Regions from separate parts of the Vibrio pomeroyi genome, predicted to be linked through region 2. Evidence: predicted binding sites of a transcription regulator. Region 2 holds the regulator's gene; each other region holds the start of a gene.
The links. Region 2 encodes CRP, which controls carbon source genes, mostly activating them, when cyclic AMP is high. Its sites were predicted from a motif close to TGTGANNNNNNTCACA; they were not measured.
Positions count from the first base shown of each region.

Region 1: OCV12_RS18830 (glycogen/starch/alpha-glucan phosphorylase) is a predicted target of CRP. The motif match lies at 8,032-8,047, and genes of this name have one in related genera.
Region 3: rppH (RNA pyrophosphohydrolase) is a predicted target of CRP. The motif match lies at 4,925-4,940, and genes of this name have one in related genera.

Region 1 covers NZ_AP025507.1:592,761-603,702, reverse strand. Annotated here, with positions in the region: gene OCV12_RS18845 (TetR/AcrR family transcriptional regulator) at 134-604, shown strand; gene glgB (1,4-alpha-glucan branching protein GlgB) at 683-2,866, opposite strand; gene malQ (4-alpha-glucanotransferase) at 3,042-5,222, opposite strand; gene OCV12_RS18830 (glycogen/starch/alpha-glucan phosphorylase) at 5,399-7,852, opposite strand; gene malT (HTH-type transcriptional regulator MalT) at 8,420-10,942, shown strand, end outside.
Region 2 covers NZ_AP025506.1:3,309,373-3,320,314, reverse strand. Annotated here, with positions in the region: gene OCV12_RS14755 (ExeM/NucH family extracellular endonuclease) at 1-1,058, shown strand, start outside; gene OCV12_RS14750 (aminodeoxychorismate/anthranilate synthase component II) at 1,259-1,837, shown strand; gene OCV12_RS14745 (aspartate aminotransferase family protein) at 2,302-3,513, shown strand; gene astA (arginine N-succinyltransferase) at 3,621-4,640, shown strand; gene astD (succinylglutamate-semialdehyde dehydrogenase) at 4,680-6,137, shown strand; gene OCV12_RS14730 (DUF1338 domain-containing protein) at 6,352-7,143, shown strand; gene crp (cAMP-activated global transcriptional regulator CRP) at 7,333-7,965, opposite strand; gene OCV12_RS14720 (phosphoribulokinase) at 8,205-9,074, opposite strand; gene OCV12_RS14715 (YheU family protein) at 9,152-9,364, opposite strand; gene OCV12_RS14710 (hydrolase) at 9,494-10,486, opposite strand; gene OCV12_RS14705 (TIGR02444 family protein) at 10,781-10,942, opposite strand, start outside.
Region 3 covers NZ_AP025506.1:533,674-544,615, reverse strand. Annotated here, with positions in the region: gene OCV12_RS02400 (thymidylate synthase) at 1-315, opposite strand, end outside; gene lgt (prolipoprotein diacylglyceryl transferase) at 325-1,146, opposite strand; gene OCV12_RS02390 (sulfite exporter TauE/SafE family protein) at 1,203-1,994, opposite strand; gene ptsP (phosphoenolpyruvate--protein phosphotransferase) at 2,003-4,252, opposite strand; gene rppH (RNA pyrophosphohydrolase) at 4,255-4,773, opposite strand; gene mutH (DNA mismatch repair endonuclease MutH) at 5,390-6,055, shown strand; gene OCV12_RS02370 (DUF6482 family protein) at 6,125-6,436, opposite strand; gene OCV12_RS02365 (DUF1127 domain-containing protein) at 6,641-6,892, opposite strand; gene OCV12_RS02360 (IS110 family RNA-guided transposase) at 7,650-8,663, opposite strand; gene vpsR (cyclic-di-GMP-binding transcriptional regulator VpsR) at 8,796-10,136, opposite strand; gene lysS (lysine--tRNA ligase) at 10,408-10,942, opposite strand, start outside.

The sequences.
Region 1 (10,942 bases), on a different replicon from region 2:
TTCAAGCGAACGATCTATGTTTATCGGCTTTTGACGATAAACTGACGTTTTTTTTACCTATAGGGTTTGAGATTTCTATCAGAAACTCTTAATATACGTGTTTACAGAATGTTACACTCAATAGAGATTTGTAATGGCTCGAATTACTCAAGTACAGAAACTAGAAAACCAAAAACACTACGATGAAATCGTACTAAACCTTTTTCTGGCTGAAGGACATGAAGCACTAACTTATGCAAGGATTGCTCAAGAAATTGGCATTAGTTTAACGACGCTTCAGGGCTATTATTCATCGACACGCGCTATCCGCTCAGTGCTTCACAAGCACATGTTATCGATTGTTATCCAAAGCTTAGAGTTCTCGTCAGAAGCGGCATTTGTTCAATCTTGGCAAGATGCTTTAGATGATGAACAGTTCCGTTACGTGATTAAACTCATGTTTTTCCATGCATCTCAGGTTAAATGCCCTGAAGAGTTCGACCTCAGTTCAAATGGTGAATTTCGTGAGAAGATGTTTGAGAGCTTTGGTACCGACTCGGTTCGTATTCTTGAAACTGTCGTAGGACGCTCAATGTTCTATCTAACGAACTTCAAGCAGCATTAAGCTAAACGAACATTTATATTCAATACAAAAAGGGAGCCAGAAGGCTCCCTTTTTTTACTTTCTACTACATGAATTATATTACGAATTCAGTTTATAGAAGACTGTTGATAGCGGCGGTAAACGCAACTCAATCGATGTATCCAGACCTTCGCTTTCTACTGATTCGATCTCCGCAGTCTGCTTCACTTCAAAACCACTACCGGCGTAGTCAGTCGAGTCAGTATTCAACAATAGTGAGTACTTACCTTGTACTGGCACACCTAAGCGGAAATGCTCGTGAGGTACAGGCGTAAAGTTAGATACCACCAATATGCGCTCACCAGATTCACTGATACGTTCGTGCGCTAGAATGCTCGCTTCTGCTGAATCTTGAAGACGCCATTCAAAGCCTTTCGGGTCAAAATCAAGATCGTGCATGGCAGCTTCAGAACGGTACAGATTATTCAGGTCTTTGGTTAAGCGCTGAACACCTTGATGACGCTCATAATCTAACAAGAACCATTGCAGTTGGTCGTCATGGTTCCATTCAGCCGTTTGACCAAATTCAGCCCCCATGAAGTTCAACTTCTTACCCGGTTGTGCATACATGTAACCCATGTAAGCACGTAGGTTAGCCGTTTGCTGCCACTCATCACCTGGCATCTTGTTATGGATAGAACCTTTACCGTAAACCACCTCATCGTGAGACAGAGACAATACGTAGTTCTCACTGTGTGCATAAACCAGCGGGAAGGTAATCGTATCGTGGTGATATTTACGGTTGATTGGATCTTCTTGGATGTAAGACAAGCTATCGTGCATCCAACCCATGTTCCACTTAAAGCCGAAGCCTAAGCCGCCCATAAAGGTCGGTGCTGAAACACCAGGGAACGCCGTCGATTCTTCCGCAATGGTCATCGCATTCGGGAAGTGCTTGTACACTTCTTCGTTCATCCACTTAAGGGTAGCGATAGCGTCGTAGTTTTCGTTGCCACCATCTACGTTTGGAATCCACTGATCATGGCTACGTGAGTAATCCAAGTACAACATCGAAGCTACCGCATCAACACGGATACCATCAATATGGAATTGTTCGAACCAATACAGCGCATTTGCCACTAAGAAACGACGCACATGTTCACGACCTAAGTCATAAATGTACGAGTTCCAGTCTTGGTGCCAACCACGACGTGGGTCTGGATCGTGGAACAACGGCGTACCGTCGAAATTAGCTAAACCGTGATCGTCACTTGGGAAGTGAGCTGGAACCCAGTCAAGCACAACGCCAAGGCCCGCTTGGTGACATTGGTCGACGAAGTATTTGAAGTCATCCGGTGAACCGAAACGGCTGGTCGGTGCGAAAAGACCAACAGGTTGGTAACCCCAAGAGCCGTAGAATGGGTGCTCTGAAACAGGCATCAATTCAACGTGCGTATAGCCAAGATCCGTTAGGTATGGAATCAGCTCTGCCGCTAGCTCACGGTAATTTAGGAATTCGCCTTCAGCATTACGCTTCCAAGAACCGGCATGCAATTCATAGAACGAAAGCGCTTCTTTGCGCTTTTGCGTCACTGGACGATTCTGCCACTTAGCATCTTGCCACTCGTAACGAGCGTGATCGTAAGTCACAGAAGAAAATGATGGGTATTGCTCGGAGTAGAAACCCCATGGGTCAGCTTTATGTGGTAAGCCTTCGCCATCTGGTCCTTTTAACTCAAACTTGTATTGAGCGCCCTCTTCCAATTCAGGAATGAATAGGCCCCACATACCGTAATCTAGACGTTGCATTGGGTGGCGGCGACCATCCCAAGAGTTGAAGTTACCCACCAAACTTGCCGCTGTTGCATGCGGTGCATACACCAAGAAACGAGTACCTGAAATCGTCTGTCCATCACGCTCTAGTGTAATAAACTGAGCCCCCATGTGATGGTACATATCTTTCGGTGTGTGAAGGTCTTCATAACTCGCGTACAGATCATGGTACTGGTATGGATCATCAATGATCTGCTCTACTCCAGCCCAATCAACTGCAAGCTTATAGTGAGTAAAACGTAAGTCTCTTTCTTGCTTAAGAATGAAACCACTTTCACCCTCTCGCGTTAACTCAATACGAGGTTCCTTTCCAACAATCAACTCGACTTTATCTGCTCCAGGAATCCATACACGTAATGCACCTTGATCAGAAGGTAGGTATGGACCTAAAAACGCAAATGGGTCTGTGAAGCAAGCCTGTGATAGTTGGGTATATATTTGTTTTTGCTTTGAAATCGAACTTAGTTCCAAAACGTTTCTCCCTAACCAAACATCCAAAAAATATAATACAAAAATGCCCGCTATTAGTGCGGGCAATATAACGACGGTTTATTCTACCAGATGAGCATTCATTATTGAGTGACCGAGGTTGTAGTTTCGTACGCCGTAAGCAAAAAACCACCTATATTCAAGTCACTCAATGTCATTACTTACCTGCTTTTTCTCGAACGTCTGTCAGCTTAGAAGCGATGCGATTAACGCCTTCGTGGGCAAAGATTTCGTCCAAGTTCATTGATAGTTTACGACGCCAGTTAGGGTACTCATCGACGGTACCAGGAATGTTTACTGGCTTATCCATCTCTAGCCAGTCTTCCAATTGGACACTTAGCAGTGTTGAACCACCAGCCGCAACGTGCAGTTGAAGTGCTTCTGCAAGGTAAGAATCCATCGGTACTTGGCTTGCATCGCGGCCAACACCTTCAGGTAGGAAACCGTGCCATGCTACTGAGTCTAAGATACCTTGCTTACACTCAAGACGGTCATCGAACAGAGTTTCTAGCTGTGCTGCGTCTGGGTATAAACCAATCTCTTGCCCCATCTTCAAGTCATCGCAGTGCCAGAAGCCACGTAATGTTGGCATATCGTGCGTACACAGTGCTGCCATTGATTGCGATGCGTAGTGTTTCGGAGAGATGAAGCCACCATCTTCTTCTGATGTTTCGAAGAAGAACACTTTGTAAGAGTGCACGCCAGCATCCGCTAGGATGTCTACGATCTCATCTGGCACCGTACCTAAATCTTCACCGATAACGCTACATTGGTAACGGTGAGATTCAAGCGCAAGAATCGACAGCATATCTTGGACTGGGTAGTAGATGTACGCGCCCTTCGTTGCGTTTTCGCCTTTTGGAATCCACCATAAACGCAGTAGACCTAACACGTGGTCAATACGCAGTGCACCACAGTGTTTCATATTCGCACGAAGCAACTTGATGTAAGCATCGTAGCTTGTTTCTAGAAGCACTTCTGGGTTCAGCGGTGGTAAGCCCCAGTTTTGGCCTAGAGGACCAAGGATATCTGGTGGAGCACCGATGCTCGCATCCATTACTAGGTTGCCTTCGTCAGCCCAAGTCTCGCTGCCTGAATCTGCAACGCCTACCGCTAGATCTCGGTACAGACCAACCGCCATGCCTTTCTCTTCAGCAAGCGATTGAGCATCGTTGATTTGGCAATCTGCTAACCATTGCAGGTACATGTAAAGATGCACTTGCTCTAGGTTCTCTTTGATGTATTTCTGTGTTGCTGGGCTGTCGAATGTACGGTATTTCTCAGGGAATACCGGCCAACCCCACATGCCAGAATCTTCAGCATGCAATTCACCGTGCAGTGCATCGAATGCCGCTTGGTGCATCAGGCTGTCGCCGCCCTCTTCCACAAACGCTAGGAAGGCTTGTGCACGATCGCTGTTCTTGTCTAGGTGACGAGTCTTAAACTCTGCGAATAGCAAAGGCAAGATGCTCATCTTCAGCTCAGACACTTCCGTGTAATTCACCCAGTGTGCATCACGAGCTTTCTGTAGGCGCTGTTGGAACTCTGCGCTGCCTACGGTTTGTTGTGCTTCTGCACTTAATGCAAATTCAGGAACTGAGCTCACATCAATGTATAAGATGTTCAACCAACGACGTGAAGACGGGCTGTATGGGCTCGCACCTTCCGGGTTCGCAGGGAACAATGAGTGGATCGGGTTTAGACCAACGAAGTCACCGCCGCGAGACGCGATATCAGCAACCAACTGTTTTAGGTCACCGAAGTCACCAATACCCCAGTTGTGTTGAGTTCTTAGTGTGTAAAGCTGAACACTTGGTCCCCAAAGCTTTTTGCCTTGCTCAATTGGAGACTGCTTGAAACACGCTTTTGGCGTAATGATCAGTGTCATCTCGTAAGGCTTCTTACGGCGCTTACGGCTCACAATTAGCTTGTGATAACCCCATGCCAAATCACTTGGCAATGCAAACACTAAAGGGCCACCCTCGGCACGCTCATCACGAACGACTTGAGATTGAAGATAGCCTTCGAGTACCTCTCCTTGCTCGGTTTCTAAGCGCCAGCTGAACTCGCTTTCACGAGCACTAACACCTAAATTCAGCGCCACTTCTACTGGCTCACCATCACGCAAGACAAGAACTGGGTCTAGTACATCTTTTTTGTGTTTTCTTTCTGCTGACTTTAATAGTGCATCATCGCTGCTTGTATCGTAGCCCAATGAAGCCAATAGAGACGTAATAGTTTCGTCTGATACCTGTGCTTCATCGCCCCACGCACTAACGTAACTGTCGGCAATGTTTGCCATTTCTGCGACTTGTTTTAATACGGTCTGTTCTTTCATCGCTCTCTCCGAAAACGTTCTGACGCTTTCAATTTTTGTAGGGTTGTTTATTTAATTTTTTACTAATCAATTAGCTTGTGACAATCAGTTTGTAAGCATTGCTATCGGATAAGCCGTCTGTTTGCTCACAAGCTAATTGAGCCAAGGCAGAGGCTGCCTTGGCTACTTGGGAACTATTAACGGTTAACCGCTTCTAGTTTCCAGATGTTGTTCACGTAATCGCGGATAGAGCGGTCTGATGTGAACTTACCAACCAATGCTGTGTTAAGAATCGCTTTCTTAGCCCAACCTGCTTGGTCTTTGTATTGCGTTCCCATGTCTTCATGCGCTTTCACGTAAGATGCGAAGTCAGCAAGACATAGGTATGGGTCACCACCGTCTAGCAGGCTATCAAACGTTGCACGTAGAAGACCTGGTTGACCAGGAGTGAACTCATCGCCAGTCAATAGGTCTAGTGATGCTTTCAGTAGTGGGTCTGCATTGTAGTAGTCGTATGGGTTGTAGCCCTGAGCTTTCAGTGCTTGAACACCATCAACGTCTAGACCGAAGATGTAGATGTTCTCATCGCCAACTTCTTCACGAATCTCAACGTTCGCGCCATCCATCGTACCGATAGTTAGAGCGCCGTTTAGAGCCATCTTCATGTTGCCCGTACCTGATGCTTCTTTACCAGCCAGTGAGATTTGCTGAGAAACGTCTGCTGCAGGGATGATGATTTCAGCCATGCTTACACGGTAGTCAGGGATGAATACCACTTTAAGCTTGTTGCCAATGCGAGGATCGTTGTTGATCTTCTCTGCAATCTTGTTAACTGCGAAGATGATTTCTTTCGCTAGGTGGTAACCCGGTGCTGCTTTCGCTGCGAAGAAACATACGCGTGGCTCACACTCGAAACCAGGTTCGTTAAGAATACGGTGGTACAGAGATAGAATGTGTAGCAAGTCTAGGTGCTGACGCTTGTATTCGTGTAGACGCTTGATTTGAACGTCGAAGATAGCGTTAGTATCTAGCTCGATACCCATGTTCTCTTGAACCCAATCAGCAAGGCGCTGTTTGTTTTCTTTCTTAACAGCCATGAATTCTTTTTGGAATTTCGCGTCTGTTGCAAACTTAGCGATGCCTTCTAGCTGCTCAAGTTTTGCTGGCCACTCAGTACCGATCTTGCCAGTAATTAGCGTTGATAGACCTGGGTTACAGAACTTCAACCAACGACGTGGCGTGATGCCGTTCGTTACGTTAGTCAGTTTACCTGGGAAGATTTCGTTGAACTCAGGGAACAAGTCTTTCTTAACCAATTGAGAGTGAAGCGCAGCTACACCGTTCACTTTGTAAGAACCAATCACACATAGGTTTGCCATGCGAACCATGCGGTGGAAACCTTCTTGGATGATAGAAAGCTTCGCTTGCTTCTCACCGTCACCAGGCCACATCTTGCGAACTTCTTGCATGAAGCGGTGGTTGATTTCAAAGATGATTTCCATGTGACGTGGAAGAAGACGATTGATCAAAGATTCAGACCAAGTCTCTAGCGCTTCTGGAAGTAGTGTGTGGTTCGTGTAAGCGAACGTGTGAGCACTGATTTCCCATGCTTGATCCCAAGATAGACCTTTCTCGTCAATCAGGATGCGCATTAGCTCAGGAATCGCAATCGTTGGGTGCGTATCGTTAAGCTGAATCGTTTCTTGCTTAGGCAGATCTTCTAGAGCAAAACCTGCTGCTTCGTGGCGACGTAGAATATCGCGAACCGATGCTGCTGAGTGGAAGTACTGCTGCATTAAACGCAGTGTCTTACCTTTCTCGTGGTTGTCGTTCGGGTAAAGAACCTTAGTGATGTTACCTGCATCGATTAGCGAGTGTTGCGCTTCGAAGTAATCACCGTTATTAAAGCTTGCTAGTGAGAATGGTGCGATTGCTTGACATTCCCAAAGACGCAGCGGGTAAACCGTGCTTGACTCGTAACCTACGATTGGTAGATCCCAAGGCATTGCTTTTACTTCCATACCTGGAACCCAAGTACGAACTTCTTTACCGTCAATGAATTCAACTTCTACATGACCGTAAAAACCAATGTGTTGTGCTAGTTCTGGACGAGCCACTTCCCACGGGTAACCTTCAACACCGCGCCATGCGTCAGGTGCTTCTTGTTGGCGACCGTCTTGGAAAGACTGTTTGAATAGACCGTATTCGTAGTGAAGACCGTAGCCTACTGTTGGGTATTCTTGAGCGGCACAAGAATCCATGAAACAAGCAGCTAGACGACCAAGACCACCATTACCTAGTGATGGGTCGCGTTCTTCTTCTAGAAGGTCAGTTAGGTTTTGACCTAGCTCTTCCATTGCATGAGTGATTTGCTCATACAGGCCCATGCTGATTAGGTTGTTACCTGTCAGACGGCCAATCAAGAATTCTAGCGAAAGGTAGTTAACACTCTTCGCGTTTTTGATTTTTTCATCGTTTTCAGTTTCTAACAGATCGAATGTCGTTAGCTCAGCAAGAGCACGACCCATTGCTAAATACCATGAACGGCTGTCAGCGGTTTCTACTGTTGTTGCGTAGGTTGCAGATAGATGTTTCTTAACACTCTCTTGGAATGACACTTTATCGAAAGTTTTTTGCTGAGTTGGTTTCATTTCAGAAATCTCGCTTTTAATAGTTCTAATTCATCTGTGACATATCGTGCATGGTCACCAATAACTAAACATCCTCCCGGCCGTACGACTAACTAGGAGTAGATGGGAGGGCGTAGGGGGCGTACCCAGATTGGGTTAGTGATCTGACTCTCATGTTCTAGCCCAGAATAAAAACTTGGAGTGATTAAGATCACAAGCTCCCGTTCGATAACTTAACTTCAATTGATGTGACTTTTATTTAACCCATTTAAAGTCATTGCCAAATCTGAGTTTCAGATCACGAAAATATTTTTGGACTCTCATCTATTACATAAAAACATGTGTAAGAAAGGACAAAGTCACATTCACAAACCACCCCGCAAAGTGAGCAAAGTCACAAATAAAGGGCGTAGAACCCCAAAAACATGCAGGAGTGCAAGGTTTCTGAGGAGGATCATAGTCGGTATCGTTTTGCTTCACGTAATATGAGTAAAGACTTAAGTAATTAGGCTAATGTCATTGGACTGCACTCAACGATAGATTGGGATATTCCAGAACATAGCCACGGAATAGGTGTAAAACTTCGACATGTGGATCCCTTCGAAACTGACTCGTCCCGGCCGCTTACACAATGCAATTCTGCGACCTAGGGTTCTCGATCTGCTTCAGAATGCAGATTGCTATAAGCTAGTACTGTTCCGCTCTCCAGCTGGATACGGCAAAACCACCATGGCTGCCCAATGGCTGGTAGAAAAACCCAATGTAGGTTGGTACAGCATCGATGATAGTGACAACGATGCCTTCCGCTTCATCAACTACCTACTCCAATCCCTTAATAAAGCGACGCAAAATGCCTGCCCGAATGCCCAAAAGCTGGCAGAGAAACGACAGTTTTCATCGTTGCATTCTTTATTAAGTGAAGTGTTTGCTGAGATGTCTGAATTCCACCACGAGTGTTTCCTTGTGTTGGATGACTATCATTTGGTGAACAATGACGACATCCATGAAGCGATGCGCTTTTTCCTCAAACACATGCCCGACAACCTGACGCTTGTTGTGACTAGCCGTGGCACACCACCGCTTGGCACAGCTAACCTGCGCGTTCGTGATTTGATGATTGAGATTGGCAACGACTCTCTGGCTTTTGATACAGAAGAAACCACACGCTTCTTCAATCAACGCGTAGCCGACGGCATTGACGACACCACTGCAGGCAGTATTTGTAGTTATGTAGAGGGTTGGCCTTCTGCATTACAGCTTATTGCCCTTCAAGCACAGCACCAAAAGCGCACACTGGCACAATCTGCCGAGTCGTTCTCCCACTTTAACCATGCCCATCTTTGGGATTACTTGGTTGAAGAAGTATTTGACCTGCTAGACAAAGAAACCCGACAGTTCTTGATGCAGTGTTCGGTGCTTGATCACTTCAACGACGAACTTGTTTGCGCACTAACACAGCGTGAAGACGCGCTCGGTATGATTGAATCGCTTAACCGATTTGGTTTGTTCATCTACCCTCTTGAAGGCGAGAAGAACTGGTATCGCTTCCATAATCTATTTGGTGAGTTCCTAGCCCACGAACGCCAAGCTCGCATTCCGCAGCAAGAAGCGGAATTGCATCGAAGTGCAGCTAAGGCTTGGATCAAACAGAAAACACCTCACCAAGCTTTGCGACACGCACAGCGCGCAGACGACCCACAGCTGATTGTTCAGATCCTCAGTGAACACGGTTGGCAGATGTTCAACCAAGGTGAGTTGTCATCACTAGAGATGGCGATCAAGCAGCTGACTACTGACCAACTGTACAGCGAACCTAAGCTATCAATGCTGCGTGCATGGCTAGCGCAAAGTCAGCACCGTTATGATCAAGTGGGTACTCTGTTAGAAGAAGCCGAAACTCAGTATCAAGCTCGAAACATCGAATTGGATACTCAGCAGCAAGGCCAATACAACGCATTACGTGCACAAGTCGCGATCAACAGTAATGAGCCAGAGAAAGCACTCGAGCTTGCAGAGCTTTCATTGAGCCAGCTGAATACAACGGTTTACCGTAGTCGCATTGTCGCAACCTCGGTTGTTGGCGAAGTGAATCACGTAATGGGTAATCTGAGCCGTGCTCTACCAATGATGCAGCAAACTGAGAAGCTCGCTCGCCAATATCAGGTTTACCATCAGGCACTTTGGGCGATTCTTCAGCAGAGTGAAATCTTGATAGCTCAAGGCTACGTTCAAGCCGCATTTGAATTGCAAGACAGCGCCTTCAAATTGATTGAAGAGCACCAACTGCAATATGTGCCTCTGCATGAATTCTTGTTGCGCGTTCGAGCTCAGATTTTCTGGTGTTGGAACCGATTAGATGAAGCAGAAGAGTGTTGTTACAAGGGCTTAGATATTCTTGGTCACCATTCACCAAGTAAGCACCTACACAGCTACTCGATGCTGGCTCGTATTTCACTGAGCCGTGGCGAAATTGATAAAGCGTCGAAGTTTATCGACCAGATTCAGCACTTGTTGCGCCAATCAACTTACCATGTGGATTGGACAGCGAATGCTTCCCTATCTCTGATCTTGTTCTGGCAAGTGAAAGGCGATAAAGACGCAATCCGTGACTGGTTGAGCGTTGCTGTTCGCCCTGAATCAGCAAGCAACCACTTCTGTCAGCTTCAATGGCGTAACATCGTGCGTGCTCACATCATTCTTGAACAGTATGAAGAAGCAGAAGAAGCATTGGCGTTCTTAAAGAGTGAAGCTCAGCGTTCGCATCTGATTACCGATACCAACAGAAACTTAATCGTTGAAGCGGTATTACGCACCCAGATCAACGATGAAGACAGTGCGCGCGTATTGCTAGAAGAAGCCCTACACATGACCAACCAAACCGGTATGGTCGGTAACTTCTTGGTCGATGGCGGTACTATCGGGCATATCTTGGATAAGTTGAGCAACAAGCCTGGATTAGGTGACTTAGAACGTCACCGCGCGCAACAAATCATGAAAGATATCTCGACGACTCAACGCAGTCGCTCGGTACACTTCGACGAAGACTTTGTAGAGAATCTGGTTAATCACCCGAACATTCCTGAGCTTGTACGCACGAGCCCACTCACCCAG
Region 2 (10,942 bases):
TGAACGCGATTCTTCGTCTAGACGCTGACATCATTGGTTTGATGGAAATTGAGAACAACGGCTTTGGTGAAGGTTCTGCTATTCAACAGCTTGTTAACCAGCTGAATGATCGCATTGAACGTAAGAAAGACCGTTATACGTTTGTCGCTGTTGATTCAAATGAAGATGGCATAACCGACGAGATGGACTCGATTGGTACTGACGTAATCACAACGGGTGTTATCTACCGCAAGAAGGTAGTTAAGCTTAAAGACAGCCGCGTTATCGCGATGCCAAGCCAACAAGCACCAGAGGTGTTAGACGATTCAGGCAAGGTGATTGAGGACGGTAAGAACTACCAGCGTGACTCATTAGCGCCAACCTTCAAGGTCAAAGGTACCAAAGAGAAACTGACCGTAGCGATTAACCACTTTAAATCGAAAGGCTCTAAGTGTTGGGAAGATGCAGCACCGGTTGAGCAGGGCGGTCAAGGTGGTGTTGATGCCGATAAGCAAGGTTCATGTGAGAACTTCCGCGTAGCTGCGGCGGTTGCACTGGGTGAAGCGCTCGATGGCATCAAAGGTCACAAAGTGATTCTGGGTGATATGAACTCGTACGGCATGGAAGATCCAATGCTGGTGCTAACGGATTACTCTGAAGAGAAATACGGTAAGCAAATCAAAGCGGCTCGTAACACTTACATTGATGGTGTTGAGCAGTTTGGTGATAACGGTGCGGTGATTACGAAGAACTACGGCTACATTAATGCTGTCGCTCAAAAGCACCCAGACAGCTGGAGCTATTCATACAATGACGAAGTGGGCGCACTGGATCACCTGTTGATCAGCGATAGCCTGAAAGACATGGTGGTGGATGCAACGGACTGGCACATTAACGGTGGCGAATCGACGTTGTTTGACTACAACGAAGAGTACAAAGGCGATCTGCCTAAGTACCAAGATCACTTCCGTTCATCGGATCATGATCCTGCGGTTCTTGAGCTAAGAGTCGGCGGTTCATTCGGCTTGGGTGCATTGATGTCATTGTTTGGCGTAGCAATGTGGCGTCGTCGCAAGTAGCTAAATCGTAAGTAGATTGGCAAACCATACAAGCAAGCCAATTCCGATAACTTAAAGCTATCTGTAAACAATTAAGGTCAACCTAGGTTGGCCTTAATTATTGGCGAAATGCAGTTTCCACTTGCCTTTCGCTATGGGTATTGCACAATACCGCCCCTATATCTCCCAATCCTTTAGTATTTAGCAAACGATTTCGACCCATGTTACTTATCATCGATAACTACGACTCCTTTACCTATAACTTGTATCAGTATTTCTGTGAGTTAGGGGTAACTGTAAAAGTTGTACGCAACGATGAGATTGATATCGCAGGTATCGAAGCGCTGAATCCTAGTCACCTTGTTATCTCGCCGGGTCCTTGTACGCCGGATGACGCGGGAATCTCTCTGCAAGTCATTGAACACTTCGTGGGTAAGCTGCCGATCTTAGGTGTGTGTCTTGGTCATCAAGCCATTGCTCAAGTGTTTGGTGGTGAAGTAGTGAGAGCTAGACAAGTGATGCACGGTAAAACCTCTCCGATACGCCACAATGGCAAGAGTGTTTTTCAAGGATTGAATAACCCGTTAACCGTGACTCGTTACCACTCACTCGTGGTGAAAAATGGCACGCTACCAGACTGCTTTGAACTGACGTCTTGGACGGAATTTGAAGATGGCAGCATGGATGAAATCATGGGTTATCAACACAAAACCTTGCCGATTGATGCGGTGCAATTTCACCCTGAATCGATTAAAACAGAGCAAGGACACCAGCTTCTCGCTAACTTCCTAGCACGCTAAGTGTTTAAATTTGCCTCTTTCTTCGCCTAAATAAGCCAGTTAAACCTGTCAGCCCATTCGTTAAGCGTTTAAATTCGGGCTTTACGCCTCTCTCTCCCTCTGACGCCGATCACTTTTTATAACATTTCTCTCTCGCTTCGCTAAGTTTTTAGCCTATGCAAAATTATTCGCCTTATTTCCTCTCGAACCCTATATACCGCTGTGCCAGTAAGGCTTTGCTATTGCTGGTTATACGTTTAGGTAAAAAAAGCTTCATAAAACAGATTAATTGATGCATAAATAGTCATAGGTAGTGACGTTTAGCTGGTTGTTAGGGATGGCTAAAGAATAATCTACTATTGAAAAGGTTAATTAAATGTAAATATAATGCTGCAGCGGGATTATGGCGAGACAAAATATCTTTGTCTCACTTATGAACCATTACGCTTATTTGCGAAGCTTGCGGTATCGAGAAGGAATGTACGATGACAGTGGAAAATAAAGTAGAACGTAGTCTGTTTAATGAGGTGATGGTGCCTTGTTATAACCCAATGGAAATGATCCCGGTAAAAGGGGAAGGCGCACGCGTTTGGGACCAACAAGGCCGAGAGTATATCGACTTTGCTGGTGGTATCGCTGTGAGCTGTTTGGGTCACTGTCACCCGGCAATGGTTAACGCCGTTACTGAGCAAGCAAACAAGATTTGGCACCTAAGTAACGTGATGACCAACGAACCTGCACTGCGTCTAGCGAAAAAGCTAACAGATGTATGTTTTGCAGAAAAAGTATTCTTTGCAAACTCTGGCGCGGAAGCGAACGAAGCAGCTCTAAAGCTAGCTCGTCGTTGGGCGGCGGATGTTCACGGTCCTGAGAAATCTGAAATCATTGCATTCAAACAAGGTTTCCACGGTCGTACTTTCTTTACTGTAACGGTTGGTGGTCAAGAAGCTTACTCTGATGGCTTCGGCCCTAAACCGGGCGATGTAACTCACCTGCCTTACAATGATATTGCAGCGCTAGAAGCACACATCTCTGATCGCACTTGTGCCATCATGATGGAACCTCTGCAAGGCGAGGGCGGTATCATTTCTCCAACGTCTGAATTCGTGAACACAGTTCGTGAACTGTGTGACAAACACAATGCACTGCTTATCTTTGATGAAGTGCAAACAGGTAATGGCCGTACTGGTAATTTCTATGCTTACCAAGGTCTAGGTGTAACACCAGACATCTTGAGCACAGCAAAATCTCTAGGTGGTGGTTTCCCTATCGGCGCAATGCTCACAACTTCTGAACTTGCGACACACCTAAAAGTCGGCACACACGGCTCTACTTACGGTGGTAACCCACTAGCGTGTGCAGTAGCAGAAGCCGTTGTTGATGTCGTTAGCCAACCTGAAACTCTGGCTGGCGTGAAAGAGCGTGAAGCTCTGTTCCGCGATGGCCTAGCTAAGATTAACGACAAGTACCAAATTTTCAGTGAAGTTCGTGGTAAAGGCCTATTGTTAGGTGCTGCACTCAACGACGAATGGCAAGGACGTGCACGTGACGTATTAGTAGCAGCAGGCGAACAAGGCTTGATGGTACTGGTTGCGGGTACAAACGTGGTTCGTTTTACTCCATCACTGGTTATCACTACACAAGAAATTGAAGAAGGCTTATCAAAACTAGACAAAGCAATCGCTACGCTAGTTTAGCCTGAGCGGCGTCATAGGAATGATCGCCACTAGAGCGATCCCATGACGTTCTGCTAAAGGCCCAAGCTTCTGGTTTTGGGCCTATTTTGCATCTGGAGGGAATATTGATGCTAGTTGTTCGCCCAATAAAACTATCTGATTACGATGCGCTGCATACCTGCGCCGTTGAGTCAGGACATGGATTCACATCTCTTCCGGTTAACGAAGAACTGTTAACTAATCGTATTACTCATTCTGAATACAGCTTTGCCAAGCAAGACGTGACTGAACCCGGTGACGAAGGCTACCTAATGGTTGGCTTCGACACAGAAACCGGTGAAGTTGCTGGTACCACAGGCATTGAAGCTTCAATTGGTTGGGACGTTCCGTTTTACTCTTACCACATCAGTAAAGTGGTTCACTCATCGCAAAAGCTTGGTGTAAATAACGTCGTGAAGCTGCTGACTTTCGGTAATAACTACACAGGGTGCAGCGAGATTTGTACGCTGTTCTTGCGTCCAGCTTTCCGCGGTGGATTGAATGGTCGTTTGATGTCGAAATGTCGCTTCTTGATCATGTCTGAGCACCCAGAGCGTTTCTCGAAAACGATTTTTGCTGAGATGCGTGGTGTATCGGATGCAGAAGGCAACTCTCCTTTCTGGCAATGGTTGCAAGAGCACTTCTTCTCGATTGATTTCACGCTTGCCGATTACCTAACCGGTATTGGTAAGAAAGGCTTCATTGCCGATCTCATGCCTAAGCTACCTATCTACGTGAACCTATTGAGCAAAGAAGCTCAGGCGGTGATTGGAGAGGTGCATGACAATACGCGTCCTGCACTCAAGCTGCTGGAGCGTGAAGGTTTCACTAACCGTGGTTATGTCGACATCTTTGATGCTGGCCCAACGGTTGAATGTGATCTTAGAAACATCGAATCGGTGCGTCACTCAATTCGAGCACAGGTTCAAATTGCAGAGCACTCTAGCTCTAAAGACTTCCTAATTGGTAATACCTCGTTTGAGAACTTCCGCGCAGTAGCCGCGAAAGGTGCGTATGACCAAGCAAGCGACACAGTGATTTTATCATCTGAAGTAGCAAGCGCTCTTGAAGTAAAAGAAGGCGAATACGTTCGCATGTTGGCTCAATAAGAGCGGCGATTATCTGTCGAAGATTTTAAGGATAGAAGTATGACTCAGTGGATAGCAGGACAATGGGTGGCAGGTCAAGGTGACGCCATGACATCAGTAAGCCCATACAACAACGAAGTAGTGTGGCAAGGTGATAGTGCAACACCAGCACAGGTTGAATCTGCAGTAGCAGCGGCTCGTGAAGCGTTTCTAGTTTGGAAAAAGCTGAGCTTTGCTGAGCGCGAAGCGATCGTGTTGAAGTTCGCGGAAAAAGTGAAAGAGAACAGCGAAGAGATCGCGCAAATTATCGCAAAAGAGACGGGTAAGCCTATTTGGGAAACTCGCACTGAAGCGGGCGCAATGGCGGGTAAGATCGCTATCTCTATCCGTGCTTACCACGAGCGTACTGGTGAAGCTTCACGTGAAGCGGCAGGCAACCAAATCGTACTTCGTCATCGTCCATTGGGCGTGATGGCGGTATTTGGTCCTTACAACTTCCCAGGTCACCTACCTAACGGTCACATTGTTCCAGCTCTGCTATCGGGTAATACCGTGGTATTCAAACCTTCAGAGCAGACACCTTGGACGGGTGAGTTCGCAATGAAGCTATGGCAAGAAGCGGGTCTTCCTGTAGGCGTAATCAACCTAGTGCAAGGCGCGAAAGAGACAGGTATCGCACTGGCTGATGCTAAAGGTCTTGATGGCGTGCTATTTACGGGTAGTGCCAATACGGGTCATATCCTGCACCGCCAATTCGCGGGTCAACCGGGTAAGATGCTGGCACTAGAAATGGGCGGCAACAACCCTATGGTGATCAGTGACCAATACGGTGATGCGGACGCAACGGTATACACCATTATCCAATCGGCGTTCATCAGTGCTGGTCAACGTTGTACATGTGCTCGTCGTCTGTATGTTCCTGTTGGCGAGAAGGGTGACCTACTGCTCGATAAGCTGGTAGCGGCTACGCAAAAGATTCGTGTTGATCAGCCTTTCGCTGAACCTGCACCCTTTATGGGCCCACAGATCTCAGAAGCAGCTGCTAAGTTTATTTTAGATGCACAAGCGAATCTGCAATCGCTAGGTGGTGTAAGCCTAGTAGAAGCAAAAGCGGGTGAAGCGGCGTTTGTTTCTCCGGGTATTATCGATGCAACCAACATTGCTGAACTACCAGATGAAGAGTACTTCGGTCCATTGCTACAAGTGGTTCGTTACCAATCGCTAGAGCAAGCGGTTGAGTTAGCTAACGACACACGCTTTGGTTTGTCTGCTGGTTTAGTATCGACAGACGATTCTGAGTGGGAATACTTCGTTGACCATATCCGTGCGGGTATTGTTAACCGTAACCGCCAACTCACAGGCGCAAGTGGTGATGCACCATTTGGTGGTCCGGGCGCTTCTGGCAACCTACGTCCAAGTGCTTACTATGCGGCGGACTACTGTGCTTACCCAATGGCTTCAATGGAAGGTGGTGAAACTCAGCTGCCAGCTACGTTTAGCCCGGGCATTGAGCTGTAGTTTAGATTGATATTGAGCTAAGGCTCATTCATTAGTTATGAGATAAGGAAGCGGCGTATCGCTTCCTTATTTTAACCACGCTCAGCATCAAGATTGGGCGGTAGATAATAATAGAAAAAGTATGTCACAGGCTGATGGCTGCTGACTCTATGTCCAGCCTCTCCCTTTCTAATCCAAATCACTAGCTTGCTAGAACCTCTGACAAGGAGTCACCATGACGCCCGATCTACTCTTTAAATCACTATGGGATGATTACATTCACAGGCTATGTCCATCGGCTGAGAAAGTACACCACTTGCTGAAAGAAGACGAAGCGCTGATTAACGATCACATTGCGCTACGTACTTTTAATGTTGCCCCGCTGGGTATTGAAACATTGGCTAAGCCTTTCCTTGAGCTAGGTTATAAAGCGTGTGGCGATTACCTGTTTGAGAGCAAGAAGCTAGTCGCGAAGCATTACGAGCACCCAGACCCAAAACAGCCGAAAGTGTTCATTAGTGAATTGAAGGTAGAAGAGTGCTCAAGTGAGCTACAACAGATCGTTGCTAAGCTCGTTGAGCAAGTCGATGCAAGCAAGCTGCAAGGTCATGAATTCCTGTTTGGCGGACGCCTTTGGGATTTAAGCTTCGCAGATTTCCAAGTGCTTGCAAAAGAGAGTGAATACGCGTCTTGGTTAGCGGCTCATGGTTACGGTGCCAACCACTTTACGGTGAGCGTAAATCAACTTAACGCCTTTGATGAAGTACAGGCAGTGAATGACTATTTGAGCGAATCTGGTTTCACTATCAATGCATCTGGTGGTGAGGTTAAAGGCTCTCCAGAGGTCTTATTAGAGCAATCATCAACAATGGCAGACAAAGTGCCAGTTTCATTTGTTGAAGGCAATGAGATGATTCCTGGAGGCTTCTATGAGTTCGCTAAGCGTTATGCGATGACGAATGGTGAGCTTTACACCGGTTTTGTTGCAGCATCGGCGGATAAGATCTTCGAAAGCACTAACGGTTAAAGAAAGATACAAGCACGGGCTTTGCCCTAGAGATGCGGGTACGCTTCGCTTCGAGAGTGTTTACAAGGCGAGAGCCTCATGTGTTCCATTCGTATCTCGTATCTCGTATCTCGTATCTTCTCTCGATAAAGAAAAAGCCACCAAATTTGCATTTGGTGGCTTTCAAATTTTTGGCTCAGTTAATCGAGATTAACGAGTGCCGTATACCACGATAGTTTTACCGTGTGCAGAAATTAGGTTCTGCTCTTCTAGCATCTTCAAGATACGACCTACTGTCTCACGAGAACAACCAACGATCTGGCCAATCTCTTGACGAGTGATCTTGATTTGCATGCCGTCAGGGTGAGTCATTGCATCTGGCTGTTTCGCTAGGTTTAGTAGCGTTTGAGCGATACGACCTGTTACGTCAAGGAACGCTAAGTCACCAACCTTTTGGCTAGTTACTTGTAGGCGGCTTGCCATTTGCGCTGAAAGACGCATCAGGATGTCTGGGTTCACTTGGATAAGTTGACGGAATTTCTTGAAAGAAATTTCAGCTACTTCACAAGGAGATTTAGCACGAACCCAAGCAGTACGCTCTTGGTCTTCTTCGAACAAGCCTAGCTCACCGATGAAGTCGCCTTGGTTTAGGTAAGAAAGAATCATTTCCTTACCTTCTTCGTCTTTGATAAGAACTGCCACAGAACCTTTAACGATGTAGTACAAGGTTTCTGCCTTTTCACCAGCATGAATCAAAGTACTTTTTGAAGGGTACTTATGAATATGACAGTGTGAAAGGAACCACTCTAATGTTGGATCGGTTTGAGGTTTACCTAGAACCATAATATCTCACTTCCTCTGCAGGGTATGCTTGCCGCTTTCCGTATTTTAGCTAAGCCTGGATTGACTTGTAGGATAAGAGCACTCGTTGAGCGCTGCAAGCTATCTTGTGTTTCGTTTAAGAATAGTATCCTTTTTCAGGTACTATTTCTTGATTTTAATCGTGACCAAGCTACGATTTTTTACGCAAAATTGTGCACATGATCACGGTATGAAAAGTAATCAACCAGAATGTCGTTTTGTTAACCTATTTTTCCGGTTTCGATGAGTTGTTGTAGGATTGGTCTTACAATGAGCTCCATAGCAAAACTCATCTTGCCCCCTGGCACCACTAGCGTGTTATGACGAGACATAAATGAGCCGTCAATCATTGCCAAAAGGTAAGGGAAATCGACGTTTTTGATGCCACGCAAACGTATAACTACGAAGCTTTCGTCTAAACTTGGAATCCCTTTGGCGTTGAGTGGGTTCGATGTATCTACGGTTGGAACACGCTGAAAGTTGATATGTGTACGTGAAAACTGCGGGGTAATGTAGTTAAGGTAATCATCCATTGAACGGACAATGGAGTCCATTACCGCTTCACGAGAGTGGCCACGATCGCGTGTGTCACGAACAAATTTTTGAATCCACTCTAGGTTTACGATCGGTACCATGCCAATCAGTAGGTCGACGTGTTGAGAGACATTGATATCGCCATCAACCACACCGCCGTGTAGGCCTTCGTAAAACATCACATCGGAATTTTCAGGGATATCTTGCCATGGCGTGAAGGTGCCTGGCATTTGATTATAAGGAACAGCTTCATCGAAGGTGTGTAGGTAACTACGTACTTTACCGGTGCCTTCGTTCCCGTATTGACGGAAGAACTCTTCTAATGCACCAAAGTCGTTGGCTTGTGGACCAAAGTAGCTAATGTGCTTACCTTGCTCGCGCGCCTTGCGGATCTCGACATCCATTTCTGGTCGAGTGAATCGGTGGAAACTATCCCCTTCAACCCAAGCAGCCTTCACGTCCATCATATTGAACATTTTGCGGAAGGCTTCTGAGGTAGTGGTGGTGCCGGCTCCTGATGAACCCGTCACCGCAATAATTGGATGTTTAGCGGACATGACAACCCTTGTCGTTTGAGTAACTTACTTGTTAGCAATCGTTTTCCACTATAACACGGCTCCTTTCTAAGCGCAGCCTAGAAGCGTTTTGTCACCTGGATATCAACGGTCTCGTGCAGTTCGGAAAACACGATGCTCACATCACCAGAAGCTAATTGATGTTTCACCTGATCAATCTTGCTTTGCAGTGAGATCTCAACGTCGCCATAGTCTGTGCCTTCACGCAGCACGAATTCTTTGATGAGGTTTTCCAGTGTCTCTGGCGCGATGTCTTGCCATGGGATGATCATAAATACTTCTCTCTTTTATGTTCATTGATATGTTGATGAGTGTGTCTAGTGGTGTTTTTAGTACAACCCCAGCTTGGGGCTGCGCTATCTTATCAAGGTTTTGCGTTTATATTTAGCAAGGCTTCGTTGTTATGCAGAACCTTGGATACTTTCATAATACGCAGGTAAGGCTTCTTCTAACCAGAATCGTGGTTTGAGTGTGCTACCAGTGATGAACCCAACATGGCCGCCTTTCTGAAATAGGCGATAATCGATATTATCCGGTAGGACGAATTTTGGAATCACATCATCGGTCATAAAAGGATCGTCTTTGGCGTGAATGATCTGTGTCGGTAGTTTGATTTTATTGAGTTTAGGAAGAGCGGAGCACTGTGCGTAGTAGTCTTGTGCGTTTTTGAATCCGTGCAGGGGCGCAGTAATCCGTTCATCAAACTCATACAGTTTGTCGATCTTCTTGATGGATTCAGCCGTGATGCCGAGTTTCTCTTGCAACAGCTTCACCTTTTTCAAGGCATTCGATTTGAGTGAATTCAGCAGGTACTTCTTATAGAGCTTCGAGAATCCGCGCTCTATGCGACTTGAACAACAGGCTAAGTCAAAAGGTGCAGAGACTATCGTTGCCGCTGACAGTAGTGGGTCATCCGCGTATTCCGCCAAATAATTCGCTAACATGTTTCCGCCCAAGGAGATGCCAACCGCCACCTTTGGATTATTGGGGAACTGAGCGTGCAGATGCCTTAGGAAGAAGCGAGCGTCTTCAACTTCACCGGAGTGATATGCGCGAGCCAAGCGATTCGGTTTACCGCTACAGCCTCTAAAGTGCATCATCACCGACAGCCAACCATCTTTAGCAAACGCATTCATTAGTCCGTTGGCATAAGGGCTCTCAAAACTGCCTTCCAAACCGTGGAACAGCACGAATATCGGCTTGTTCTTAATATCGTCACTATTTGGATTGTCGCCATCTGGCGATTCGCTCCAAGCAAGGTCGAGAAAATCACCGTCGGGTGTTTCTAAGGTTTGCCATTGCGGGTTGAACAACGCCTGCTTTCTAATAAATCGAGGCACTAAGGTTTGTAAGTGCGGATTAGATAGACCAGCTGCTGCGGTAAATATTGTCATAAAACAGTCCATGCTTCTTTTATGGGCTTTGGAAAAGTGTTGAGCTTTTAGCGAAACGCCCACGTTTTTATTTGAGCTTGGTTGATTCTCGGCATAAGCGCAAGGGTTTCACTGATACGGGCAACAAAAACATGCCATGGGTAACTGATTGAATAATATCGGAGTTAGGCTTGTTACCTGTTGTATGAGTGACGTGTTCTACCAATGGTATGTACCCGATATGCAGTAAACATCGATAACGATACCGCTCAAACAAGCTTGGGTCTTGATTGAATAAAAGGGAAAGGAAACGAGTTAGGGCTGTGGTGCTGGTTCAGAAAATGCGTCGTAGAGGTTTTCAGCCCCTAGTAAACGGCAGTACTGAAAGGCGAGAGGCGATTGTTGGTTGGCGTACAACTCTAGGGAGTTAATACAATCGACAAGATCGGATTGCTGTTGTTTCTCAAGCTGCAATTC
Region 3 (10,942 bases), 860 kb from region 2:
GCCCATGTCATCTTCACCCTTACGGTAAGGATTGTTCAGCCATGCTTCGTTCAAGTTAGAGTTCGCATCCCAAGTTTTTGTGCCTAGTTTGCGGAAGTCTTCAGCATTATCGTAACCACGGATGTAGCCAAGCAGTTCAGCAACCGCCGCTTTCCAGAAACTTTTGCGCGTTGTGACTAGAGGGAACTGGTTATTACCAACATCATATTCCAGGTCAGCATTGATCACGGTTAGGCAGCGCTTGCCCGTACGTTCATTTTCAATCCAAGTACCGTCATCAACGATACGCTGACAGAGATCTAAATACTGTTTCACACCAATTCCTTACTTCGTTTGTTGTGGTAATTCGTCTTTGTAGTGACCGCGTTTGTATGCCCAAACCATCATCAGCACACCGATAATAACCATTGGCAGTGACAGGATTTGTCCCATCGAGATAAATCCACCGAACAAGCCAAGGTGAGCATCTGGTTCACGTACGTATTCTACTAAGAAACGGAATGTACCATATCCTGCTAGGAATAATCCTGATACAGAACCAAGAGGACGCGGCTTTTTAATAAACCAGTTCAAGATGAAGAACAGAACAATACCTTCAAGCGCCATTTCATAAAGCTGAGATGGGTGACGAGGAAGTGGACCACCATTCGGGAACACGATAGCCCATGGCACGTCAGTCACACGGCCCCAAAGCTCGCTGTTCATGAAGTTACCTAAACGGCCCATACCTAAACCAAATGGTACTAATGGCGCAATCATGTCTGCTACACCAAAGAAGGTGCGACCGTTCTTTTTCGCATACCAAAACATTGCGGTGATAACACCAAGCAAACCACCATGGAAAGACATGCCGCCAGTCCATACCTTAAATAGGTAAAGTGGGTCTGCTAAGAAAAGGTCAAAGTTGTAGAAAAGTACGTAGCCAATACGACCACCAAGAACCACACCTAGAAAGCCAGCAAACAGTAAATCTGATACTTGCTCACGAGTCCAACCACTACCTGGCTGATCAGCTCGGCGATTTGCTAACCAAAGAGCAAACATAAAACCGACGAGGTACATTAGGCCGTACCAACGAACTGAGATTGGTCCTAGTTCAATAAGAACAGGATCGATATTTGGGAATTCGATAAAACCCTGAGACATACTTGGCTCTCTATCTAAATTGATCAACGGTTAGCTCACAGCTAACAGAAAAGACACTACAGCAACATTGTGGCTGCTATAAACATTAAAAATACCGCAAAGAATTTCTTCAACACAGGGGTTGGCAATTGAGTAGCCAACTTCGCACCCACTCGCGTCGTCAGAACGGAAGTACAAGATATCGCAATCAAAGCCGGAAGATAAACATAGCCTAAGCTAAATGCAGGTAGATCATCGACAGAAGAACCATGCCAGATGAAACCGAGCATTCCCGAGATCGCAATAACACAGCCACACACCGAAGATGAGCCAACCGCTTTGCGCATTTCCACACCGTGATGGTTAAGGAAAGGTACAGACAACGATCCGCCACCAATACCCGCTAAGCTTGATACCAAACCAATACCGCCGCCACATAACATGGTTTTAGCTGAACCTGGCATCGCCTTCTGACTCTTAGAGCGAATCGACAATAGCATTTGCAAAGCCAACACCAACACGATCATACCGAATACTTTTGGCAGATACTGAGCCGGAATCACTTCGGCCACAAAAGAACCGAGGAAACCACCGACAACCACTCCTGGCATTAACCACTTAACGACAAAGATATCCACGTTACCCAACTTTAAGTGGTTAATCGCAGACGATCCTGACGTAACAATGATGGTAGATAGCGACGTAGCCAGTGCCATTTGCATTGCAAACTCTTGAGGGATACCCGCTTTAGGAAGCAAAAACAGTAAGGCAGGAACCACCAGCAAACCACCACCAATGCCTAGCAAGCCAGCTAAAACACCAACAACAGCACCAAGGCCTGCTAACAAGCCTATAAGTTCATATGACACGTTAAATCCTATTTTTTACCTGCTCGAATGAAGCCTGTAAATTCACGCTCTTCGAAATAGTTCAGCATCATACTATAGATGTCACTACCATACGGTTTTGAAAGTGCCTTATTTGCCAAATCCTGTAATTCACCCAAGTTAGATTGACGAATCAAATATTTGGTTCTGGCCACATTCGAGGTATTCATACTTAGTGTCTGATACCCCAACCCAATCAGTAACAGTGCGCCCATTGGATCACCGGCTAACTCTCCACAAATACACACGGGTAATTGATACTGCTTACAAGTATCATGAATTTGTTTTAATGCCATGATCACCGCAGGGTGCATTGATTCATAGACATCGGAGACTCGTGAATTGTTCCGATCAACGGCCAATAAATATTGGGTTAAGTCATTGGTACCGACAGAAACAAAATCGACCTTATCCGCAATCAGCGGCAACAAATAAAGCATTGATGGAACTTCGATCATGATACCAATGCGTGGCATACGCACTCGGTTATCAAGCTCGTGCACTTCGTCATAGGCTTGTTCAATCAGCTGTAACGCGTCATCGAGCTCTTGAGCACCGGAGATCATCGGTAGCAAAATACTTAGGTTGTGGCTCTCACAACTTGCACGCAACATGGCGCGTAACTGAATAATAAAGATATCAGGATGATCGAGCGTAAAGCGAATACCACGCCAACCAAGGAATGGGTTGTCCTCTTCGATAGGGAAGTAAGGTAAGGCCTTATCACCACCGATATCGAGCGTACGCATCACCACTTGCTTCTTAGGATAACTTGCCAGTACAGAACGATACTGTTTGAACTGTTCGTCTTCTGACGGAAACCTTTGTTGCAACAAGAAAGATATTTCCGTTCGGTACAGCCCGACTCCATCAACTCCTTGGTTGATAGCTATATTAGTATCGGCACTCAAACCCGCATTAAGCAAAATCTCGACCTGCTGGTCATCTTGCGTTTTGGCTGGTAGATACAGTTCTCGGTTAACCATAGAAGAGAGCTCACTCTCCTCAAGAATCAGCCCTTTATACTCTTTGAGTAGGTTCTTCGTCGGCTCAATAAAGATCTCACCACTGTACCCGTCAACAATCGCTTGCTTGCCATTCGCTTGAACGAGGTTGAGGTTAACCCCCATTACCGAAGGAATGCCAAGAGCGCGAGATAAGATCGCAGCGTGCGAGTTCGCCGCCCCTTCCAAGGAGATCACTGCCAACAGCTTCTCTTTTGGAATCGACGCTAATACTGAAGCCGTTAATTCACGAACCACCAGAATAATAGGTTTATCTAAGGTGCGTAGCTCGTATTCAGAGTTATGGAGGAAATACAGCAGCCTTTGTCCGAGTTCTCGGATGTCTTGCGCTCTCTCACGAAGATAAACATCAGACATGCGAGCAAAGCGGTTGGAATAACTCTCAACCACTTGTCTTAATGCCCAATCGGCTTTATCGCCTTTTTGAATTTGGCTCTTTAGATCCTTACGCAACATAGGATCGTTGAGTAAGTGAGTAAACAGGTCAAAGATCGCCAATGCGTCTTTATTAATTTCGCTGTCTAAGCGCTTTCGCATACGCTTAAAGTCATTGAGGGCTTTCTCGACCGCGACCGCCAACAACTCTTGCTCTCTTTCGATGTTGAGTGTCGATGCTGGGTACACATCCGTTAATTCAGGCTGTGTGTTGTCCCACCAAATATCACCAATCGCGACACCCGATGAGGCAGCAATACCTTTAGTTGCAGGTAGCTTCTGTTGCTCTAATAGCCAATGGCCTTGAGTTTGGGCGTGCGCCACAATAACCGCAAGTTGTGCTGAGAGCGTGACAAGGAAGGACTCTTCCATCTCACTGAATAAACGCGGGGATTTCTGCTGAATAACCAATACGCCAAGCACTTGCTTGCGATGGATGATCGGAGTACCAAGAAAAGAGTGATAGACGTTTTCTCCAAGCTCTGGAAAAAACTTATAAGCAGGGTGAGCAGACGCTTGTGCAAGGTTGATAGGTTCCGCACTTCGCTTAACAAGGCCAACCAGACCTTCGTCAAAACCAATGTGGATACTATTGCCTTCAAAGATCAGGCCTTGAGTTGCCATCAACTCAAGGCGCTGCATATCATTATTGGCTAAATACACGGTGCAACATTCCGTCTGCATCGCACTGCATGTCTCTTTAACTAAAATATCAAGTGCCGTCGACACATCTTCAACTCTTGATACGTGTTCAACTATTTCCCTTAGTTGACTGAGCATGCTTAACCTCTACGCAATTTGCGTTTTCCTTTTGTTTTTCGCTCTTTAAACGGCATTGCTAAAGATGCGAATTCTTTCATCGCTCGACGGTAAACATCTCGCTTGAAAGAAACAACTTGTCGAACTGGGTACCAGTAACTCACCCAACGCCAACCATCAAACTCAGGTGTACTTCCACGCTGCATATTGATACGCGATTCATCGCAATCTAAGCGCAAAAGGAACCACTTCTGTTTTTGTCCAATACAGACAGGTTTCGAATCCCATCGAACCAGTCGTTTGGGTAGCTTATAGCGTAACCAATGACGACTTGTCGCGACGATCTTTACATCCTTTTTAGTAAGGCCAACCTCTTCATACAACTCGCGGTACATTGCCTGTTCCGGAGTCTCACCTTCATCTATTCCCCCTTGAGGAAATTGCCATGAATGTTGTCCGTATCGTTTAGCCCAGAAGACCTGACCATGATTGTTACAGATTACAATACCAACATTTAATCGGTAACCATCGCCATCTATCACTGGCCAACCTCTATCTAAATTTTTAATTACACTGATTTTTCCACATATCCCCAATCGGAGCAAACTTAGTGACGTGATAAGCGCTATATTTATGAATATTAACTAAGAATATGGATAAGTTTTGTTCAAATTTTAGTTACCCACACAATAGTGAGACATAGACCACATTTATTCACCTTTTCTGTGAATAACTATGTGAAGAATTACCCGCAATCGTTTTTTTTAATCCATAGATTCATCAACACCCAAAACAACCAATCTATGAATTAAATTTAAATTAATTTAAAATCAGATAGTTAAAGATAAAAATCAATTTTCAGAAACAAGATAAATGAAAAAGATCTTTTAAAATTAGAACGTGGTTAAAGATCAACCACTCCGGTGTTTATCCACACTGGTAATGGAAAGATTCATTTTAACCCCTGTTTGGCAAGCATTTTATCCACCACAAACCCCTGTTTATTTATCCACTAAATTAATATTTCAATTAATTACGTTCATGTCCTGTGGATAACCCTGACTTTGATCCCTTTAGTCGCAATGAGATCATTTCTTAACCAGTCGTCATATGGTGATAACTTCTGATAAAATCATTTTTTTGATCATGCCTTTTATTATGAAACCAGAACCACAAACACAACAAGAGCTTTTAGACAGAGCCTACGCGATTGCCGGAATGACTTTCAAAGAGCTCGCTGACGAAGCTGAAATGGACATGCCGAACGACCTAAAGCGTGATAAAGGCTGGGTTGGACAGCTTTTGGAATGGCACTTAGGCGCACCTGCTGGCAGTAAGCCAGAACAAGATTTTGCGAAGCTAGGTATTGAGCTCAAAAGCATTCCGATTGGCTACTCTGGAAAGCCGCTCGAAACCACGTTTGTTTGTGTCGCTCCACTAATGGGTGTGCAAGGCATTACTTGGGAAACCAGTCACGTTCGTAACAAGCTATCCAAAGTGTTGTGGATCCCTGTCGAGGGAGAAAGAGAGATCCCATTGGCAGAAAGGCATGTAGGATCCCCTTTGCTATGGACACCAAGCGAGGCTGAAAACGAGCTTCTAAAAAGGGATTGGGAAGAACTGATGGAATTGATCGTGTTAGGCAATGTTGAACAGATAACAGCAAGGCACGGTGAAGCGCTACATCTACGACCAAAAGCCGCCAACAGCCGAGTGTTAACGGAAGCTTACGGTGCAAGTGGAAAACCCATCAAGACTAAACCGCGTGGTTTTTACCTAAGAACTCAATTCACCCACAAATTGCTGACGACACACTACGCATAGATCGCTTTAACGGACCTCAAAGATCGGATGATCAATGTGTTATCAACCGTCGGAAATAAGAAACGAGTTCTAATGAGGTTTGAGCGCCAGTTCAATATCGCAGTAGCTTTGACTTGGCTCACTACCAAACTCATCATACGCGTTGTGCAAGCGAAGGTAGGCCTTTTCAAAGCCGAGCCGGAGTAACTCCTCTTTCACTTGATCCAAGGATCCAAAGTGAAGCGGCTCGCCGTCTTGCTTTACTGGTTCTAGCTTGTGTTTGTACTCCACCGCCAATAGATACTCTGAGATATCAGAACAACCAATAACGTACACTTTAGGTGTCTGATAAGAGTCTTTGTGCTCTCCATGTAACCACATGTCTAATTGATGCTTTTGCATAGCCGGCCTCCCTTGCTCTCTAAAGCTTAGTAGAACTCTATTTCTTTACTAGGGCGTGTTGATTTTTCTCGATTAAAAAACCAAAAAAGAGAAGCAAGAGCTTCTCTTTTTTGGCCAGTTCTAGTTCAAAAGCTCACACTTTTGACGCCATAACTATCCCTGTGACTTATCTAAGGGGTTGAAAGGTGCTATCAACCCCGCAGATTACGTCGGTATTCGCGCACTTAAGACACGACGAAGGTGACGTAGTCGACGTTCAATAGTAACGACTTCAGGTTCAGAAAAACCAATAGGTCGACCATCTACTTCAAGACCAATATCTCTTAATAAGTGAGTATTGTTCCATGGTAGATCATATGAACTGCGACGAACTTTTCGTTGCCATTCACGCTCTTCACGACGAAGGTCTGCACGGATAAGGACTGTGGCTAATTTTAAATATACTGAGTGACGCATAATAACTCTCCAGTTGTTGAATAAACTGAGGAAAAATAGCGTGTTAGATAGTATGAGGGCTTCTCATTTAGCTGCTATTTTTCCGCAGCCAAATAAGGATACGGATCTATTAGTTAGGTTTATCTTGGGTGTTTCGATCGGCCATGGCTGATGTTTGTGACATAACAGTCACCATGTCAGAACACGGATCAAACGAAGCGCAAATATGCTGTATAAAATCGAAATGTTTCATTTGCGCCTCCAAGCTAACTAAAAAATCCAAAAAGAAATGGGTAGTAAAAGCAGACAAGTCTTTGTTAAATCGCTGCTTTCACGGTTAAAGTCTAACCAAGTGAGTATATTATTCAACCGATAATTGGTTAACATTTTCAAAACAATGCATTCACCTGAAATATCAGTTGCATATTCATTTATATATAAGATATTCACTATGATTATATAAAATCACAGCATATCTCTCTTAGTGACTGAGAGTTCATCTCTCGATTGTTCGAGCATAAACGCAGCGATTAGCAACAAAAATGTATGGTCCGCCCCGTTATTGCAACTACAATTAAGTAATAACGGAGTTGGTTTGCGCTAATGTATTCGGAGTCCTTGTTGGGAGCACTAGCTTCCCAGCTCCACGATGATATCCGCGCCAGATTATCCTTAAAAAGCCTAAAGCATTGATTGCTATTTTTTGTGTCAGGTTCTTAATCTGGCCGATTGACCGTTTTTGTCATCACGTTCATTGGCGTTGCAAACTTGGTTATAGCTAAACAGCCTTAAAAGCTTGGCGGTGGTATAACACCGCCCAAGCTATCCTCACTAGCTTGTTGGCTAATGCGACTACCACTACATTAAATGGTTTGGTGGCTCGTAGGTTCACAAGCCACTCTCCAAACACTTTCCCTGTCGTCTCTAGCCTAGAGAGTACAGCCCTTGCTCCATGGACAAACAGAGTTCTGAGGTGTTTATTCCCTCGTTTACTCATACCAAGTAGCTTGGTCTTTCCTCCTGTTGAAAATTGCCTTGGCACAAGCCCCAACCAAGCCGCCATCTCACGGCCATTGGTAAAGTTACTCGGAGAGCTTACATCGGCAATACACAATGTGGAGGTAAGATCGCCAATTCCAGGGATAGTTTTTAATAATTGAGCACTTTCATTGTTATTAACAATAGTTTGAAGCTTGTTATCTTGAGTTTTGATTTGTTCATTAAGGTACTTGTAATGTTCGTGGATAGATATCAATTCACATAGCAAGCTTTTTGGTAATGAGACTGTTTGTTCTGCTAACCATTGAAACAGAGACTTCATCTTTGCATGTCCTTTGGGAAAGCTAAGGCCGAACTCAAGTAAGATCGCCCCGATCCGCGACATAGTGGCAGTTCTCTCCTTGATATAACTATCTCTGACTCGATGAATCGCTGCGATGACTTGAGCCTCTTCACTTTTTACAGCTACAAACCTCATAGTCGGTCGACCCGCAGCCTCTGCGATCGCTGATGCATCAATGAAATCGTTTTTATTGCCTTTGACATAAGGCTTAACATACTGAGGAGGAATAAGTCGGGGTTGATGACCAAGTTCACCACACTTTCGAGCAAGCCAATGAGCACCGCCACAGGCTTCGAAAGCAATAGTTGTTGGTTCTATTTTACTAAGAAAGATTAAAAGTTGGTTGCGATTAAATTTACGACGAAGCACTTCCACTCCACAACGGTTATGTGCGATAGCATGGAAGCAATGTTTACCTAGGTCGATACCTAAAATATGAATAGAAGACATATGGTTCACCTCATTCTGAGAGCCTACTCTAAGCTTAAGGGCTTGAGAGTGAGGCGGACCATATAATTAAGCCACGCATGATGCGTGGCTCTTAAATTTACACTAACAGATTGAATGACTTAGAAGAGAGCTCTACACAACACCCTCAGAAATAAGGCTGTGTTTATTTAGCAAACGGTACATGGTTGCTCGTGATACGCCAAGCTCCTTGGCCGCCAACGAAACCTGTCCACCATAAGACTCCAATACAATCAGCAATGCATCGCGCTCTGAACGCTCACGAATGCTTTTCAAGCTACGGCGTTCATCATTCTGTTTTGGTAAATCAAGTTGGTGATCTTCGATGATCACCGCATCCGACATCAGAACAACACGCTTAATCTGGTTCATCAACTCACGGACGTTGCCTGGCCAGTGGTAACGATTCATCGAACGAATAGCGTCGTCTGAAAAGCTCTTAGCCTGAGCATTAAACTCTTTCGAGTATTCACGAAGGAAATGATTCGCCAATACCGAAATATCACTCACACGCTCTTTCAGGCTCGGAACATGAATACGCAGAACATTGATGTAGTGGTAAAGCTCTTCATTAAAGTCACCTTCAATCAGTGCTTTTTCGATATCAGAAGAGTTCGCAGCAAGAATACGCACATCGACAGATTTTGGTCCGTTCGCTGTTTCAATTTTTCCTTCCTGCAAAAAGCGCAGCAGGTTCAGTTGTTGATTGCGTGGCATCGCCAACACATCATTGAGTAAGATGGTTCCGCCATCGGCCTCTTCCAGCATACATGGCGCTGTCGCTTGTTGTGTTGATGCTGAGATACCAAACACTTCAGCTTCTATTCTCATTTCAGACAAGGCGCGGCAATTCACCGTCAGAAATGGTTTCTGTGCTCGCGAAGAGTTTTGATGAATCGAGCGTGCAATCGTCTCTTTGCCTGCCCCACTCTCTCCGTAAATTAAGATACTGACGTCAGTCGGCCCAATACGCTTCACTTGGTCTCTCAAGCGCTTCACAGCCACAGAGTCGCCCAGTAGGCCCATATTGTTGTTAATGCCATAATTTGGCCATACTTTCTGCTCAAGCTTAAGCATACCCAACTGGTGACCAATGGTACTCAATAGCTGAGCATCCGGGATTGGCGCCGTGAAAAAGTCGATACAGAAGTTAACGATAAACTGGCAGATCGTATCAGAGCTTAATTGCGATTCACGAATGAAGGCGAGCCATCTCACCTGTTTGTTATTGCTCACAAGGTTAGCAATACCGTTGAGGCTGAACTCATCATGGCTAAGATCGACAATGCCAATGCATGGGCCAATGTCAGCAATCAAGGCATCGGCTTTTCGTAAATCTGCACATTGGGTGCATTGCCAACCCACTTGTTCTAATACAGATAACCAGGGTTCGTACGCACCACCAACGACGATAAGAGAACCTGGTAAGGAATCCATCTTAAATTGAGTTCCCATCCTTCTTCCTTATTCTATTTTTATTTAAATCAGGCTAATACGAGTCACTGCTTCATCGTTCGACAAAATGCCACGAGATCGTATTCAGCGCAGAGACGTATAGTAGTGAGACTATCTTAGATTTTTTGTCTCAATAGTAAGACTATGTCAGAAATAATGATTTTTCGAATCAAGAGTGCGGTACAGGTTAGGTTTTGGAGGACAAAAACAGAAAAAGCCACCCGAAGGCGGCTTTTTAATTTTATGGGCTGCTACGACCCTTAAGCGAAAATTACGCTTGTGGACGCATTGCCGGGAACAAGATCACGTCACGGATTGTGTGCGTGTTTGTAAATAGCATAGCTAGACGGTCGATACCGATACCTTGACCCGCTGTTGGCGGTAGGCCGTGTTCTAGTGCAGTAATGTAGTCTGCATCGTAGTACATCGCTTCGTCATCACCCGCGTCTTTCGCGTTAACTTGCGCTTTAAAACGCTCGTCTTGGTCTTGAGCATCGTTAAGCTCAGAGAAGCCATTCGCTACTTCACGGCCACCGATGAAGAATTCAAAACGGTCTGTGAAGAACGGGTTGTCATCGCTACGACGAGCTAGAGGAGAGATGTCCGCTGGGTAGCCAGTGATGAACGTTGGTTGAATTAGCTGAGGCTCAGCCGTTTCACCAAAGATCTCTTCAAGAAGCTGACCACATGTCCAGAACGTTTCTACGTCTACGTGTACAGATTTAGCGATAGCTACCATCTTCTCACGGTCTTGTAGGTCTGCTTCTGTTAGCGCTTGAATCTCAGCGTGCTCAGGGTTGTAGTGT